Regions from separate parts of the Mesorhizobium argentiipisi genome, predicted to be linked through region 4. Evidence: riboswitches for the same ligand, from Rfam matches in the RefSeq annotation. Region 4 holds a riboswitch; each other region holds the start of a gene.
The links. Region 4 has a riboswitch for cobalamin ahead of O7A05_RS16520 (CbtB domain-containing protein). Riboswitches for the same ligand answer to the same signal wherever they lie in the genome.
Positions count from the first base shown of each region.

Region 1 (4,103 bases), on a different contig from region 4:
CTCGGCTACAACATCCGCATCAATTCGAACTCGCCATTCGAGACGGCGAGGCAAGGCGTGGTGCTCTACGCGCAGAACGGCAAGCACATGGTCAAGAACGCAGTCTGGCTGGCGGTGATCATGTGGGGCGTGTCCTTCGTCATCTTCCTGTTGATGCTGGCACCCGCCGCCGCGATCCTTTGGGTCATGCCTGGGCAGTTGGCCGGATGGGCCTTCGTGCTCGCCATCGTCTTTGCTTGGGCCTTCAAGGCGGCCTTCATCGAGCCTTTCGCCATCGCCTCGCTGATGCAGGTTTATTTCGAAGCGATCGAGGGACAGGCGCCCAATCCCGAATGGGACCGGCGGCTCGCCGAGACCTCGTCCAAATTCAGGGAACTGCGCGACAAGGCGCTGGGCTCTTTTGGCGGCGGCTCGCGCTGGGATGCCCCGAGAGCCGCCTGATCATGGCTTTGATGGGCCGCCAAGGTTTGCGATTGCCGATTTAAGCGGCGCCTCGCCGGCGCCGCGAAATGTCTCACTCATGACCAGTTCGGGCAATGGCAGGCGCTTGCCCCAGCCATGCGCCTCGAGGTCCGGCTTCGGCGCGAATTCCGAGACGCGGCCGACGCAGAGATAGGCGATCGGCGTGACATGCTCGGGGATCGCGAGAAGCCGCTTCAAAGCCTCGGTTTCGATGATGCTCACCCAGCCGACGCCGACACCTTCGGCCCGCGCCGCCAGCCAGAAATTCTGCACTGCGCAGACGGTGCTGTAGAGATCCATCTCCGGGTTGTGCCAACGCCCGAGAGGCGAGTCCTTCGAGCGATGCCGGTCGCAGGTGATGCATAGATTGAGCGCGCTTTCGCAGATGCCCTCGAGCTTCAGCTTGCGGTAAAGCGCCTGCCGCTCCGCCTCGATCGCCGGCAGCTCCTGCTCGCGAGCCGCGAGGAACAGGTCGCGCACTTGTGTGCGCCGCTCGGCATCGCGGATGACGATGAAATTCCACGGCTGCATATAGCCGACAGATGGCGCATGGTGCGCGGCGGTGATGAGCCGCGCCAGCACGCTGTCATCGAGATCGTCGGGGACAAAATGGCTGCGCACGTCGCGCCTGGTGAACATGGCCCGGTAGACCGCGTCGCGCGCCAATTGGTCAAAGTCGCCGCCACTCGCGGCGATCGCTGCTGCTGTCATCGCTTTTCCCCTTGCGACAAACAGTCCCCCGCCTGACCAAGCGGAAGACCATGTCTGCCGGGCCGGTCTTCTGGCTCGGGATCGTCCCGCATCCGGCGCCTTCCCGTCTTCGACAGTGGCGTTTGCCGGCGCGGTCCCCCTTACAGTGTTGGGCACGCCACGGAGTTCAACCGTGTTCCCGATTCTCCCGCGTCGCGGGCACCAGGCAGCGAGGAGACCTTACAGCGAAGCCCGGCACCCGCCAATGGCATTAGCGACACGGCAAGACGCGATTTTCCCCAGCCATTCGGCCTGCCAAACATGGTCATTGCGGTCATAGGTCCCTAGATTAGGCGCCATGGCCACCCGTCTCTACACGCATCCGATCTTCCTCGAACACCTCACGCCGCCCGGTCATCCCGAGCGGCCCGACCGCCTGCGCGCCATCGAGCGGGTGCTGGACGACGAGGCTTTTTCGGCGCTCGACCGCGTCAAGGCGCCGGAAGGCGACCAGAAAACGATCCTCTACGCGCACCCGGAGGATTTCGTCGAGCGTGTCCGCGCCGCGATCCCTGAGAGCGGCATCGCCTCGATCGACGCCGACACCAGCGCCAGCCCGAAAAGCTGGCAGGCCGTGGTCACCGCGATCGGCGGTGCCAACGCGGCAGTAGACGACGTCTTCGAGGGCCGTGCGGCAAACGTCTTTGTCGCCGCCCGTCCGCCTGGCCATCATGCCGAAAAGACCACCGCGATGGGCTTTTGTCTGTTCAACACGGCGGCGATCGCCGCCCGCTACGCACAAAAGAGGCATCAGGCTGAGCGCGTCGCCATCGTCGACTGGGACGTTCACCACGGCAACGGTACCCAGGACATCTTCTGGGACGACCCGTCGGTGCTCTATTGTTCGACGCATCAGATGCCGCTTTATCCCGGCACCGGCGCGAAAAGCGAGACCGGCGCCGGCAACATCGTCAATGCGCCGCTGGCGCCGCAGACCGGCAGCGATCTCTTCCGCGACGCCTTCCTGTCGCGCGTGCTGCCGTCGATCGACGCGTTCGCGCCGGACCTGATCATCATTTCCGCGGGCTTCGACGCGCACCATCGCGACCCGTTGGCCGAGATCAACCTGACCGAGGACGATTTCGACTGGGCGACCGGGCAATTGATGGAACGCGCCGGCCGCCACAGCTCCAACAGACTCGTCAGCCTGCTGGAAGGCGGCTACGATCTGCAGGGACTGGCATTTTCAGTCGCCGCCCATGTCGGGCGGCTGATGAAGGGATAGAGTATGGCGTTGGAAGGCAATGAGGACGTCAAGGCGATGAGCTTCGAACAGGCGCTCGACGCGCTTGAGAAGATTGTCGATGATCTTGAGCGCGGCGACGTCCCGCTCGACCAGTCGATCAAGATCTATGAACGTGGCGAAGCGCTGAAGGCGCATTGCGACCGGCTGCTGAAAGCGGCCGAGGACAAGGTCGAGAAGATCAGGCTGTCGCGCGATGGCAAGCCAGTGGGAACTGAACCGCTGGACGCCGACTGAGGTGTTGATATTCAGGTGAGGTCGGCCTGCAAATGGCAACTTCCTGCGCTTCCGGTGCTCACGTACTTCAAGTACGCTCCGCTCCGGTTCTCGGAAACCACCATTTTCGGCTCGGCCTGAGCTGAATCTCAACACCTCAGCGGATGATCTCAGACCGGGTAAGGGCAGAGAAAGCAGGTAAGGAGTTCAAGCCATGTGCCGCAACATCAAGACCCTGGCCAATTTCGAGCCGCCGGCGACCAATGACGAAGTGCATGACGCAGCGCTGCAATTCGTGCGTAAGCTGAGCGGCTCGACCAAGCCCTCCAAGCGCAACGAGCACGCTTTTTACCATGCAGTGGAAGCGATCGCGGCCGCTGCGCGCGAATTGATCGACTCGCTCGAAACCAACCAGGAGCCGCGCAATCGCGAGGAAGAGGCTGCCAAGGCGAAGGCCAGGTCGGCGCTGCGTTTCGCCTGAGGGAACCAACATGAGCTTCTTTCCGGGAAACGACCCTGAACCCGGCGATGCCTTCGCCTGCGACCAGATCGAAATGATGGTCGTTCCGAATGCCAAGGACATCGGCGGTTTCGAGGTGCGCCGCGCTCTGCCGACGGCAAAGCGTCGCCTGGTCGGGCCGTTCATCTTCTTCGACCGCATGGGCCCTGCGATCCTGCGCGCCGGCCATCCGCTCGACGTGCGTCCGCATCCGCATATCGGCCTGTCCACCGTCACCTACCTGTTCGATGGCAGGATCAGGCACCGGGATTCGCTCGGCACCGAAATGGTGATCGCGCCGGGCGACGTGAATTTGATGACCGCCGGGCGCGGTATCGTCCATTCCGAGCGCACGCCGGAAGAACTGCGCGGCGCGCCGATGTCGGTTTCCGGCCTGCAGACCTGGCTGGCGCTGCCGGACGGCAAGGAGGAGATCGCTCCGGTGTTCGCGAACACGTCGGTGGCTCGCTTGCCGCAGATCGATGCCGAGGGTGTCAGCGGCCGCGTCGTCATTGGCGCGTTCTCAGGCCTGCGCTCGCCCGTGGCGACCGCCTCGGACACGCTTTACGCCGATCTCAGGCTGGCCGCCGGCGCCAGCGTGAAAATTCCGGCCGATGCCGAGGAGCGCGCCATCTACACGCTGGAGGGCAACGTCTCGCTCGGCGGCGATGTTTTCCCGGCCGAACGGCTTCTGGTGTGCAAGCCGGGCGAGGAGATCGTCGTTTCCTCCGAGCGCGGTGCGCATTTCATGCTGTTCGGCGGCGCTTCGCTGGGCTCCAAGCGCTATATCTGGTGGAATTTCGTCTCGTCCTCGAAAGAACGCATCGAGCAGGCCAAGCAGGAATGGAAGACGGGCCGCTTCGATATGGTTCCTGGCGACGAGGAAGAGTTCATCCCGCTGCCCGAGAGCTAAGGGACCACCCGCGCGTCACT
Region 1 is NZ_JAPYKO010000013.1:122,853-126,955, reverse strand. Features, by position in the region: gene O7A05_RS19125 (hypothetical protein) at 1-441, shown strand, start outside; gene bluB (5,6-dimethylbenzimidazole synthase) at 442-1,173, opposite strand; cobalamin riboswitch at 1,216-1,395, opposite strand; gene O7A05_RS19115 (histone deacetylase family protein) at 1,511-2,437, shown strand; gene O7A05_RS19110 (exodeoxyribonuclease VII small subunit) at 2,441-2,692, shown strand; gene O7A05_RS19105 (DUF2277 domain-containing protein) at 2,886-3,152, shown strand; gene O7A05_RS19100 (pirin family protein) at 3,163-4,083, shown strand.
Region 1: it holds a riboswitch for cobalamin, as region 4 does, so the genes downstream of both, bluB (5,6-dimethylbenzimidazole synthase) here and O7A05_RS16520 (CbtB domain-containing protein) in region 4, are expected to answer to the same signal.

Region 2 (4,103 bases), on a different contig from region 4:
CTGGCGTGGCGGGCGACGCTGTCGATCCACAGGTCCACCGACATCGGGTGGCGAAGGTCGCGCAGCGCCGCAAGCCGCATGGACGGCAGCCGCGCCGCATCCGTCTTCCAGGCCGTGGCCAGGCCGCCGAGATCGCTGTCGGTGAAGGACAGGGCCACGACATCCGCAGGCGTCTGCCTGAGGTCGATCGGCTCGGCGAGATCGTCGAGCGAAGCGGATGTGGTGGCGAGGATGTGCATCGCTTTTGGTATTAGCCTCAGCCGACGAGGATACGCTCGATTGCCGGGCGGTTCAGCCCCTTGAGGCCGATGACGACGAGCCGCGAGCGGCGGTCGTCCTCGGCCGTCCAGGCGCGGTCGTAATAGTGGTTGACGCGCGGGCCGACAGCCTGCAGCAGGAGCCGCATCGGCTTGCCGCCGACCTCGACGAAACCTTTGACGCGCAGCACGTTTTCCTGCTCGGCGGCAAGGGCGACGCGCTTGGCCAGCTCGTCGGGATTGGCGATCGACGGAATGTCGAGGACGAAGGAATCGAAATCGTCGTGCTCATGGTCGAGCTCGTCGTCGTGATGGGTCTTGCGGCTCTCGATGTCGTCCTCCACCGCAAGGCCGAGGCCGAGCAGCACGGACGGGTCAACCTTGCCCTGCGCTGTCGGCACGACCTTGACCGCGCGCGCGACATGCTCGCCGATGACGGCGTTGGCACGGGCGGAGCCCGCCGCATCCATCAGGTCGCTCTTCGACAGGATGATCAGGTCGGCGCAGGCGATCTGGTCCTCGAATACCTCTTCGACCGGATCGTCATGGTCGAGGGAATCGTCAGCCGCACGCTGCGCCTGCAGGGCATCCATATCGGAAGCGACGCGGCCGTCGGCGAGCGCCGGTCCGTCGACCACGGCAATGACGCCATCGACCGTCACGCGGCTCTTCACGCTCGGCCATTGGAAGGCTTGGACGAGGGGCTTCGGCAGAGCGAGGCCGGAGGTTTCGATCAGGATGTGGTCAACCTTGGGTTTGAGCGACAGGATCTGGTCGAGCGCCGGCACGAAGTCGTCGGCGACGGTGCAGCAGATGCAGCCATTGGCGAGCTCGACGATGTTTTCTTCCGGGCAGGCGTCGACGCCGCAGCCTTTCAGGATCTCGCCGTCGATGCCGACATCGCCGAACTCGTTGACGATGATCGCCAGCCGCTTGCCCTTGGCGTTCTCAAGCAGGTTGCGGATCAGCGTCGTCTTGCCGGCGCCGAGGAAGCCGGTGACGACGGTGCAGGGAACACGGGAAACGGATGCGTTCATGGTCAGTCCTTCAGCATGTCGAGAGGAGGGATGCGGGCAACCAGGCCGCGCTTGAGGGAATCGGGCCGGCCGCGCCAGGGGATGAGACCATCGGTCGAGGTGGCGAAGAGCTTTGCGCCGGCGATGAGATCGGCGCCGCTGGTCGTGTTCAGATCGCCGAAGACGTAGCTCCAGCAGCCATTGCGGAGCAAAGCCGCGCTCAGCCGGCGCTTGCAGTTGCCGAGGCATTCGACGGTACGGATGTTGATCTTTTCGCCGGAAGCAGCCCGATGCGTATCTTCGGCAAGCAGCGCACCGGCGCGCGGATGCGCATCCGAACCGGTCTCGTCGCGGCAGGATGAGCAGACGATGACGGTCACGCCGGCCAAAGCGTCGGGCTCGGACGGAATGTCCGCGATGTTTGCCTGGAAACTGTCGTTGCGATCCAAAACCATGCTCCTTGCCCGGAAAACCCGCCGGGCATTCGGATACTTAAAGTCTCAGACGGCAGGTCTCCTGGCTCGCGGGTCGTCGCCCTGAATGCCGCCTTCCCGGGAAATCCCAGTGGTTTTCGGCAGAGGCTCGTCGCTTACAGTTGCGGGGACAGCCGCGGATTTGGGTTTTGGCCCGCACCGCATTCCCTCTTGGCTCCTCCCTTTGCCGGGAGAAGACCGTCTGGGTCAGGATTTAGGCTTACGGCTAGGTCCCTGTCAACGCGCAGCTACGACACCGCGATGTCGGCCAGCGCCGGTCCGAGGTCGCCGGCCGGCGTCACTTCGATCGACTCCAGGCCGAGCCAGCCCTGCATCTGCTTCAACTCATCGAAAAGCTGTGCGGCCGTTTCGGGCGGGGCGCCGGCCTCGGCATAGGCGGCGTGGACGCGCAAGATGCTGGCCGGGCGGTCAGCTCTCAAATCGACGCGGGCGACGATCCGGTCGCCGAGCAGGAAGGGCAGCACGTAGTAGCCATATTGGCGTTTCTCGGCCGGCGTGTAGATCTCGATGCGGTAGCGGAAATCGAAGAGTTTTTCCGTCCTGGTGCGTTCGAAGACGACGGGATCGAAGGGGGCGAGCAGGGCGCGCGCCTCTATCCGGCGCGGGAAACGGGCTTCCTTGTGGAGATAGGCGGTCTTGTCCCAGCCTTCGACCTTCACCGGCAGCAGTTCCCCCGCCTCAACCAGGTCCTCGATGCGATCCTTCGTGTCGCCCGGCGCGAGACGAAAATAGTCGCGCAGGTCGCCATAGGTGGCGATGCCGTGAGCACGGGCCGAAATGCGCAGCAATTCGCGATGCGCGTCCTCGACCGAGGGAACGGGAAGGTCGAGCACCGCCTGCGGCAAAACGCGCTCGGGCAGGTCGTAATAGCGCTCGAAGCCGCGCCGGTAGGCAGTGGTGATGCGTCCGGCCCAGAACAGCCATTCGAAAGCGTGCTTGGCCTCGCTCCAGCCCCACCAGCCGCCATTACCCTTGTGGCCTTCGATATCGGAGGCGGCGATCGGACCGCGATCGGCGACCTCTCTATATATCTCGTCGATCATTTCCTTGCGCTCACGGCCCCATTTGGCGAGACCGAGATACATCTCCTCGCCCTGCTCGGCGCGCTGCATGCGCCAGCGCATCAGCGGGTAGGTCTCGACGGGCAGGAACGACGCCTCATGCGCCCAGTATTCGAACACGGCGCGCTTGCGGGTGACCGCGGCATTGTCGAGCAGCGTAAGCGGGTAGGGGCCGAGGCGCGAATAGAGCGGCATATAATGCGCCCGCACCACCGCGCTCACGGAATCGATCTGCAGAAGGCCGGTTCGCGAAAGCACCCGGGCGAGGTGCCGGCGATCCGGAACTCCTGCGGGGCGACGGTCGTTGAACCCTTGCGCGTCCAGCGCAATGCGCCTCGCCATGGCCAGCGAAATCTTGTCTTTCATCAGGCGTCGCCCCGATCGTCCCTTGGATTTTTAGCCGGTGATTCCGGCCATGTTAGCAGGCAAATGGCGGGAGATATGTCAGGAGACAAAAGTGGAGTAAAAATCGAAGGAAATCAAACAGGAGCGGATCGGACCAGTTTCTTCCGATAAGGCGTCCAGGGCCGCGATTTGAACAAGGTTTGACTTGCGTCACCGAAACCGCTGCGCTAACCCTCGCCGCGTTGCAGCATGGGCCCCTTAAAACGGTTCAGCGGTTAATCTGTCACGCTTCCGCATTAGAGTTCGTTGCTGTAATCAAAATGAACTGCCCCCGCCGAAGGAAAGTCGCCGCATGAGCGCACTCCTAAGTTCGTACCTGCCTATCGTGCTGTTCATCGCCGTGGCGATGATCGTCGGTCTGGCGCTCATCGTTGCTCCGTTCCTGGTGGCCTACCGCAATCCCGATCCGGAAAAGCTTTCCGCCTATGAATGCGGGTTCAACTCGTTCGACGACGCCCGCATGAAGTTCGACATCCGCTTCTACCTGGTGTCGATCCTGTTCATCATCTTCGATCTCGAGGTCGCCTTCCTGTTCCCGTGGGCGGTGTCCTTCTCGAAGCTCGGCATGCTCGGCTTCTGGTCGATGACGGTGTTCCTGGCGGTACTGACCATCGGTTTTGCCTATGAATGGAAAAAAGGAGCGCTGGAATGGGATTGAACGACAGTTCAGGCACCCTCGTCGCGCCGAAGCCTAAGGGCATCATCGACCCCAACACCGGCAGGCCGGTAGGGGAGGACGATCCCTTCTTCCTCGAGATCAACAATGAACTGGCCGACAAAGGCTTCCTTGTCACCTCGACCGAGGCGCTGATCACCTGGGCGCGCAGCGGCTCGCTGATGTTCATGACCTTCGGTCTCGCCTGCTGCGCG
Region 2 is NZ_JAPYKO010000002.1:300,305-304,407, reverse strand. Features, by position in the region: gene cobN (cobaltochelatase subunit CobN) at 1-239, opposite strand, end outside; gene cobW (cobalamin biosynthesis protein CobW) at 257-1,294, opposite strand; gene O7A05_RS04360 (DUF1636 family protein) at 1,297-1,722, opposite strand; cobalamin riboswitch at 1,763-1,964, opposite strand; gene O7A05_RS04355 (winged helix-turn-helix domain-containing protein) at 1,995-3,194, opposite strand; gene O7A05_RS04350 (NADH-quinone oxidoreductase subunit A) at 3,526-3,891, shown strand; gene O7A05_RS04345 (NuoB/complex I 20 kDa subunit family protein) at 3,882-4,103, shown strand, end outside.
Region 2: it holds a riboswitch for cobalamin, as region 4 does, so the genes downstream of both, O7A05_RS04360 (DUF1636 family protein) here and O7A05_RS16520 (CbtB domain-containing protein) in region 4, are expected to answer to the same signal.

Region 3 (4,103 bases), on a different contig from region 4:
ACGGCGGCGTTTCGGCGGCCATTCTATGCCGCGTCCGCGCCGAACAACTGATCGTCGATTACCGGTCGATGCTCACGCGGACCGATGTGGAGATCATAGACCCAGGCGCGAAGACGGTTCGGCGACCGCACACCCATCGTCGGGCATGCAAACAACAAAGCGATTGAGATCTGGGTCGTCTATGCAGTCGTGCCAGGATGACTTGATGCTGTCGCTGAACCCGAGCATCTCGGCTGTCCCTCCAGTTTCGAGGTCAACCAATGGTGCATCGCGGATCGATGCGGCATCACGCGATTGCGTGAGCTAGCTGATCAGCCCCAGGCGGAAAGCTGTCGTGACGGCCTGCACGTTGCTTGTCACGCCGAGCCTCTGGCGCATCAATCGCAGATGCGTATCTGCCGTGTTGCGGCTGACGTTCAGGCGATCAGCGACCTGCTCCACGGTGAGGCCTTCGGCAACCCAGCGCAGGACGTCCTGTTGTCGAGGTGAAAGACGCACTGGTTTGGAGGCCTGTTTGCCATCCGCAAGAAGGGCCGCGCATCCGAAGGCGCAGGCGGCGACAAACTGAAAGGCGAGACGGTCGTGAGGACCCGGCTCGAGCTTCTCCCCTGCAACGGAAAATCCCACCGGCTGTCCGTTCAATGTTGCGAACGGAATCGTGAAGCCGTCACGCAGATTAAACTCTGATGCCTCGGCCATGATCTGTCGGCCGAAGGAACAAACCCTGGAAACTTGATCAATCTCGCTCCACCGGAAGGGTGTGGTCCCACGCTTCACAAGCTGAATGGTGGGGTCGCGATGAAGATAGCCTTTGGAGAAATAGCGCTCCGACCATTGCTGCGGCCAGGCGTCAAGCAGCACATGGGAAATCTGCTCGCGCCTCAGCGCACGCGGCGGTGGGATCGGTCCTGCCAGCACGTTTCTGGCGCCAAACCGCTCGGCATAGGAAATTAGGTGCTGGCAGATTTCCTGCTGGCTTGAACTCTTGCGGATCTGATTGAGAAACTCGAACGTGTCATCGAGGTGCCGACGCCAAAGCGCAGGTGCTTCCATAACGCATTGCTTCCATGATGGTGATGATAGTGGGTGGTTTGGGGCTCGGGTGGAATTGCAGGCATCAAGCTGCCGCATTGCTGGCCGACCGGTGCTGGTCGACAACTCTCCTCGATTCTTGTTGCATCAGTTGAGCGAGTTGCTCGGGTTAAGGTCGACAGCGGGATGCCAATCGCGAAGCCGGCCGACCGATCCGTTCCCTCGCGTATATTGCCGGATGCTCGGGCAATGGCGTGTGCTTGCATCTGCCTATGCTCATTTCGAGTATATCTGGAATGTTGCTTCCAGCATCGTCGGAGTCAACCCCCAACAATAGGCGGTATGGACCTGCGACAGTTCGCCATCAGGACAGTGGGGAGGAAGCGGAAGGGCTTGCCCGGGCGCTCTTCAGGGATGGCCGCATTCAACCGACTTCGCGGCTATCTGCAGCTCACGAGCGACAACAATATCGGATAACGACATAAAGATTTGTTTATATCACCTTGACAGGAATCTTCTCTTCGGCGAGTGTCCAGTTGTCGATGGTTCTTCGATGCGGTTAGCCGCAACGGAGCTAAGAGGGAAGCCGGTGAAGATGCCGGCGCTGCCCCCGCAACTGTAAGCGGCGAGCCAAGCCCATTCATGTCACTGAGGTCAATAGCCTCGGGAAGACGGGCTGAGGTGTCGACCCGCGAGCCAGGAGACCTGCCACGGCAAACAAGGTCCACAGGCGGGGTGTCTCGGTGGGCGTAGCAATCGGCTCGTCTGCTTGCCAACGTCTGCCTTGCGTCCACGCCCCAATATCGGGGTATGGTATGTCTCTCTCTCAGAAAGTTCCGGTAGCCACACTTGGCGTGCCGCGCATTGGCCGTCGTCGCGAATTAAAGCGTGCGCTCGAATCCTATTGGTTGCGAAAATCGTCCGCTGCCGACCTTCTCGAAACGGCGCGGGCGCTGCGTGTCGAGAACTGGACTGAACAATGCGACCGTGGCGTGACCATTATTCCGTCCAACGACTTCTCGCTTTACGATCATGTGCTCGACACGGCAACAATGGTCGGCGCTGTGCCGCCACGGTATGGCTGGAGCGAGGGGGAAGTCCCGCTCGACACTTATTTTGCCATGGCGCGTGGCAGCCAAGGAGAGGCTGCCGGACTCGACTATGCCAATCACGGTAACGCGGTCACCGCGCTGGAAATGACCAAGTGGTTCGATACTAACTACCACTACATGGTCCCGGAGCTCGCCGACGATCAGGCCTTTGCTTTGTCGTGGTCAAAGCCGGTGGATCACTTCCTCGAGGGTAGGGCGTTCGGCGTTCACACCCGCCCGGTCCTTCTTGGGCCCGTCACCTTCCTCAAGCTGGCCAAGTCGCCCACTCGGGACTTCAACCCAATTGCGCTGCTGCCGCGGCTGCTGCCGGTTTACGAGCTCCTCCTGCGCCGCCTGAAAGTGGCGGGCGCCGACTGGGTGCAGATCGATGAGCCGGCGCTCGTGCTCGACCTCATTCCAAACGAGCAAGACGCGTTCAATTTTGCCTACGACCGGCTGTCGCAAGCGGCTCCGGAGCTGAAGATCATGCTCGCCACCTATTTCGGTGGATTGGACGGCAATCTCGAAACCGCTCTTTCGCTGCCTGTGGCGGGCCTGCATCTCGACCTTGCACGCGCTCCTGAACAATTGGAGGCGGTCGGCCGGCTTGCGCCTAAGGACCTGGTGCTTTCCCTTGGCCTGATCGATGGTCGCAACGTCTGGCGCGCGAACCTGCGCCCCATCCTTGACCGGATCAAGCCGGTCGTCGCGGGCTGGCCACTGGAGCGAGTGGAGATCGCGCCTTCGTGTTCCCTTCTGCATGTGCCGATCGACCTGGAACTGGAAACAGCGCTCGATAGGGACATAAAGTCGTGGCTCGCATTCGCGGCGCAGAAGATGGGCGAACTGACCACTATCGCCCGGGCCCTTTCCGAAGGCCGGGAGGCGGTTTCAGCAGAGCTGGAGTCCTCCACCCAAGCAGCCGCCGCGCGTCTGACATCCCCGAAGGTGTATGATCCGCTGGTCGAAGGACGCCTCGCCTTTATCGACGAAGACATAATGCGTAGGAAAAGCAGCTTTGCTGAGCGCTCCAGGCTTCAGGACGAAACGCTCCGGCTACCGACTTTCCCGACTACGACCATCGGCTCCTTCCCGCAAACACCCGAGATTCGCAATGCGCGCGCGGCCCATGCAAGGGGAGAACTGAGCTATATCGACTATGAGGCGTTCCTCAGGAAAGAAATAGAGGCGACCATCCGTTGGCAGGACGAGATTGGGTTGGACGTGCTGGTGCACGGCGAGTTTGAACGAAACGACATGGTGCAATCTTTCGGGGAGCAACTTTCCGGCTTCGCCTTCACGCAGCACGCCTGGGTGCAAAGCTACGGGTCACGTTATGTGCGGCCGCCGATCATCTTTGGTGACGTGTCGCGGCCCAATCCGATGACGGTGCGCTGGTGGCGGTACGCTCAATCGCTAACAGACAAACCTGTTAAGGGCATGCTCACCGGCCCGGTGACGATTCTGAACTGGTCCTTTGTACGCGACGATCTCGCGCGCTCGGTCGTTTGCCGCCAGATCGCGCTCGCCCTCCGTGGCGAAGTGGGTGATCTCGAAAGCGCCGGCGCCAAGGTGATTCAAATCGACGAAGCTGCACTGCGAGAGGGCTTGCCGCTGCGCAAATCCGAGTGGAAGCATTACCTCGAATGGGCCATCGAGTGCTTTCGGCTCGCTTCCACGGGCGTGTGTGATGTGACCCAGATCCACACGCACATGTGCTACTCCGAATTCAACGACATAATAGACGCGATCGCGGCGATGGATGCGGATGTGATCTCCATCGAAACCTCGCGCTCGCAGATGGAGTTGCTCAACGCTTTCGAAAAGTTCAACTATCCGAACGAGATTGGACCGGGCATTTATGATATCCACTCACCGCGGGTGCCTGGCGTCGACGAGATGGCGAACCTGCTCTCGCAGGCGCGAGAGCGCCTTTGCGACAGTCAGATTTGGGTTAACCCCGATTGCGGCTTGAAGACA
Region 3 is NZ_JAPYKO010000003.1:410,515-414,617, reverse strand. Features, by position in the region: gene O7A05_RS07355 (hypothetical protein) at 1-22, opposite strand, end outside; gene O7A05_RS07350 (helix-turn-helix transcriptional regulator) at 304-1,053, opposite strand; cobalamin riboswitch at 1,559-1,759, shown strand; gene metE (5-methyltetrahydropteroyltriglutamate--homocysteine S-methyltransferase) at 1,848-4,103, shown strand, end outside.
Region 3: it holds a riboswitch for cobalamin, as region 4 does, so the genes downstream of both, metE (5-methyltetrahydropteroyltriglutamate--homocysteine S-methyltransferase) here and O7A05_RS16520 (CbtB domain-containing protein) in region 4, are expected to answer to the same signal.

Region 4 (4,103 bases):
ATCGCGGCCTTGCCACTTCCGGTCGGCTGGAAGTTGATGGCAATCGCGGAGCCCATTGCGTCAGGCACCTCCATGCCATCGTCCTTGATGGTTTCTGCGCGCGCGATGCTGACCTGGTAGACACCGCCGGTGACCTTGCCTTTGTGTCCAAGCGCCTGGTCAATGGTTTGCGTATCAAGATCGATCGCTTTCGAAGCAGCGGCGGCGCTCGCCGGTGCGTCCGAAAGCGGCGTTCCACTCTGCTGCAACGCCAAATGCAGCGCCGCAGCCAGCTTCTCCGGATCGCCGTGCCCAAGGACGTGCATATACATCGTCTCCGGCTGGGCCCTCTGCAGGTGATTGTGGAGGGCCGTGACCTCGATGCCGCTTTCAATCAGTTTCATCATCACCAGGTCGATCTCGGGCACGGTCAACACGAGATCGCCCATTACCATGGCATCGTGATCGCCCAGGGGTTTGAATGCGAGCCACGAGCCGAGCGCCAAGGCCGGTTTGAGTTCCACGCCGTCGAGAGTGACTTTCAGATCGGAACGAGGCAGCCCGACGCGGTAGACTCCCCCTAGCGCTTCTGTGCCGGATTTCCCGAGCGCCTGCGCTACCGCCTTCCAGTCGGGTGCGGCAAGGGAGGGTTGGGCAATTCCAAGGGAGGCTGCTAACGCGAGGCCAGCTATGATTTTTCCATGCATGATTTGCTCCTGTGTTCAGCCCAGGTGCCCAAATGGAAAACGTCTGCCGTTCCGAGATGACATCGCGCTCTCGGAATTGTGATGCGCGCCCGGTTTCGGTGAAACGGTGAAACGCCCCTAGGCCGTGCGGCTACCCGGCGCGCCGATAATCGACCATGCGGCGGCGGTGAGCGCAGTGGCCGCGGCAAGCAGCACCGCGAGGCTCGGTAGGTGGAAGAAGATGTCCCGCCAGCGTGGCTTCACGACCGCGCCGGTGCTGAAGGCCTCGCCGCTATACTGGCACAGGATCCACGACGCGCCGCTGCGCACCATGTCGGCATCGATGTCGGAGATCAGCGCCTTCGCGTTGCGTTCGGCGGAGGGCATCGTGGCCATATAGGTGAGCAGCGCTTTGGCGGTGGCGAGATAGGCGTGGCTGCATTCGTTGAACGGGCTCTCTTCGTCGCCAAGACTTCCCGGCATCAGGCCCCAGAGGCAGTAGGTGAATTGCAGATTGCCGTGATTGTAGAGCCGCCGGAAAGTCGGGTCGGTCACGGTCTGGCGTTGGGCAAGGTCCAGGATATCGCCTCGGTAGCGCGCAATCACCGCCATCTGGCCGTGGGTGAGGCTGGGGATCTGGATGCCGGGGGGAGGCGGGTCCGACGAGCCGCCATGCGCTTGCGCGGATGTGGCGGCCAGAAGTGCGAGCAGCACCGAAACCGAGCAATTCCAGGAAAAGTGTGCTGCGGTTTTCCGTCCGGAATTGCGAGAAAACAAAGGACCAAAGTGGCTCGGCGGTCGTACCGACCGTTGAGCCACTTTGGCCGCCAGGGCGCGAAACCGTGGCAGCCAACGCATCGGATTTCAGGCGTAGCGGCGTGCCGGGCTGCGCTGGTCGCGCACCGCGACGACGCGCTCGGCAGCCGCGCCGAAGCCGAGCCCGACGACGGTCCACAGCACCAGCTGGATGCCGAGCGAGGCGATGCGGAACTGCCACAGCACGGTCGCCGAGAAGTTCTCCGGCACTTCATTGATGTCGGGCAGCGCCGCCTTCACCAGCGCGAAGACGACGAGGAAAGCGAGGCCCGCGACGATCGAGGCGTTCCAGGCGCCGAGCCGGTTCCACAGCCGTTGCGCCAGGCCGACCGCCGCCACCATCGCCGCGATCGAGACGACGATCATGATGAAGAACAGCTCGGTGCGGTAGCCGATGGTCTCGGCATTGCCTACCGCCGGCGGATTCGCTGGGTATTTGAGGCTCGGAACAACGATCGCGGCAAGGAAGCCGAGCAGCGCGATCAGCGCCGAGGTGCCGCGCGGACCGAGCGAGCCCAGACGGCCATGGGCATAGGCGAAGACCAGCGAGAACAGCCCGCCAAGGGCGGCGCCATAGACCAGTACGCCGGTTGCGAGACCGATGCCGGCCTGCGTGGTGCGACTGACCATCTCGGGCTCCGGCGCCGCCCCGGCGGCCTGGGCCTGCTGGTCCTCGAAGGCGATCGCCTTGTGGACCTGCGGCTCGCCATAGACGCGCGCGAAGGCGAATGCCAGAATCCCCGCAACCAGCCCGACAAGCATGCCGCGCAGCAAAAGTTTTCCGACCATGTCACTAATCCTTCTGAGCAATTCCAGGAAAAGTGCGTAGCGGTTTTCCGTCCGGAATTGCGTTAAGCCAACCAAGCAATTCCAGGAAAAGTGCGTAGCGGTTTCCGTCCGGAATTGCGTTAGATCAGAATCGAAAGGGTTCAGCGATGCTGAACCGCTTTAGTGGCAGGGGAAGCCGAGCAGGTGGCGGCCATCATGCACGAATTCGTGCACATAGCTGCCACGGATCAGCGACGTCGCGCCTTCTTCCGCACCGACGAAATAGATCGCCATCATCAGCATCAGGCCGGCGAAGATGGCCCACGGCAGAAGCTCGCGAACCGGTATCGCAACCGGACCGTAGCTGGGGGCGAAGGTGGTGTCGGACATATTGACCTCCCGTGGGATACTGCGTCCCGTTGATCGAACAATGCTGCGGAATAAGGCCTGACTTTCGGCTGGTGCCGATCACAGTGGCGCGACCGTGCCGGACTCGCACCGGCTTCCAATCCCGTATAGCGCTAAAACACTTGTCAGCACTTCGTTCGCCTGTCAACGACATGTAATGGCCAATACGGCTTCGCGCGGCCGAAATTTCACTGGACCACGGAGTTTTGGGATGCTCGCCCGCCTGACGATGATCGCAACCGGCGCGACGCAGGCCACGCGCAAGGGTCGTTTTCCGACTGACGAGGCGCTGGAGCCGCGGTCCTTCGAGCGTGCCGGCGCGCTGGCCATTTCGCTGCGCCGTGCCGACCGCGTCTGGACGAGCCCGGAGCTGGCCGCGCGGCAGACGGCCGAGGTGCTCGGCCTTGATCCGACGGTCGAGCCGCTGCTTGCCGAGCAGGATTTCGGGCGCTGGGCCGGCAAAAGTTTCGAGGAGGTGCAGGCGGAGGATCCGGAAGGCATGGCGGCATGGCTTTCCGACCCGGATGCCGCACCCCATGACGGCGAGTCGCTTACCGCTGTGGCCCGGCGCGGCGCGGCACTGCTGGAGCGCCTTGCCGCCGAGAGCGGCCACACCATCGCGCTCACCCACGCCGTGCCGATCCGCGCCGCCATCGTGCATGTGCTGGGCGCGCCGCTCTCCTCGGTCTGGAAGATCGACATCGAGCCGCTGTCGCTCACCGAATTCCGCAGCGACGGCCGCCGCTGGGTGTTGCATGCGAGCGGCGTGGTCGCCGGCGCAATATAACGCCGGAGAACCACTCACCTGCCGACGAGCGGGCGAGCCTCGCCGTTTCAGCAATCGCTAACGGAACGGAAACGCCTCGCTGCTATGGTGCGGCCCCGTGGCGAGGAGAGCCTTGCCCGAGGAGTCCGCTGCCCATGGCCGAATATCCCGAGACCGAGCGCCGTCTTCATGTGCGCGAATTCGTGCTCAAGGAAGCCACGATCATTGCCAACGGCGTCCGGATCCGCTGCTCGGTCAGAAACCAGCACGAGCAGGGTGCGGAATTGCGCGTGGCCGCCGATATGGGCATCCCCGAACGCTTCCTGCTCGAGGTTCCAGCCGACGACACGGCCTATCGCGCTTTGGTGCGGTGGCGGCGCAACGACCGCGTCGGCGTGGCGCTCTACAGCAACGCGCCGAAGGACTGACGCGTCGGACGTCTAACCAATTCGTCACTTGATCCTGGCCCGCACGTGCAACCCGGCACGCATGGAACGCAACCGCCGCGAGCCCGTTCATCGCTGCCGATCAACAGGAAATTCGCGCATGGGCAGGACAGCCGTTTGGGTGGCGCTGATCGCCATCGTTCTCGTGGCTCTCTATCTGCTGCAGGCCAACGGCATAATCCGGTTCTAAAGCAGCGGCGCCGCTCGCCACGATTCGCAAGGTCAGCAGCAGCG
Region 4 is NZ_JAPYKO010000011.1:12,924-17,026, reverse strand. Features, by position in the region: gene O7A05_RS16535 (DUF1259 domain-containing protein) at 1-686, opposite strand, end outside; gene O7A05_RS16530 (hypothetical protein) at 804-1,379, opposite strand; gene O7A05_RS16525 (CbtA family protein) at 1,530-2,270, opposite strand; gene O7A05_RS16520 (CbtB domain-containing protein) at 2,430-2,639, opposite strand; adenosylcobalamin (AdoCbl) riboswitch at 2,640-2,783, opposite strand; gene O7A05_RS16515 (histidine phosphatase family protein) at 2,869-3,444, shown strand; gene O7A05_RS16510 (PilZ domain-containing protein) at 3,579-3,851, shown strand; gene O7A05_RS16505 (DUF6428 family protein) at 4,092-4,103, opposite strand, start outside.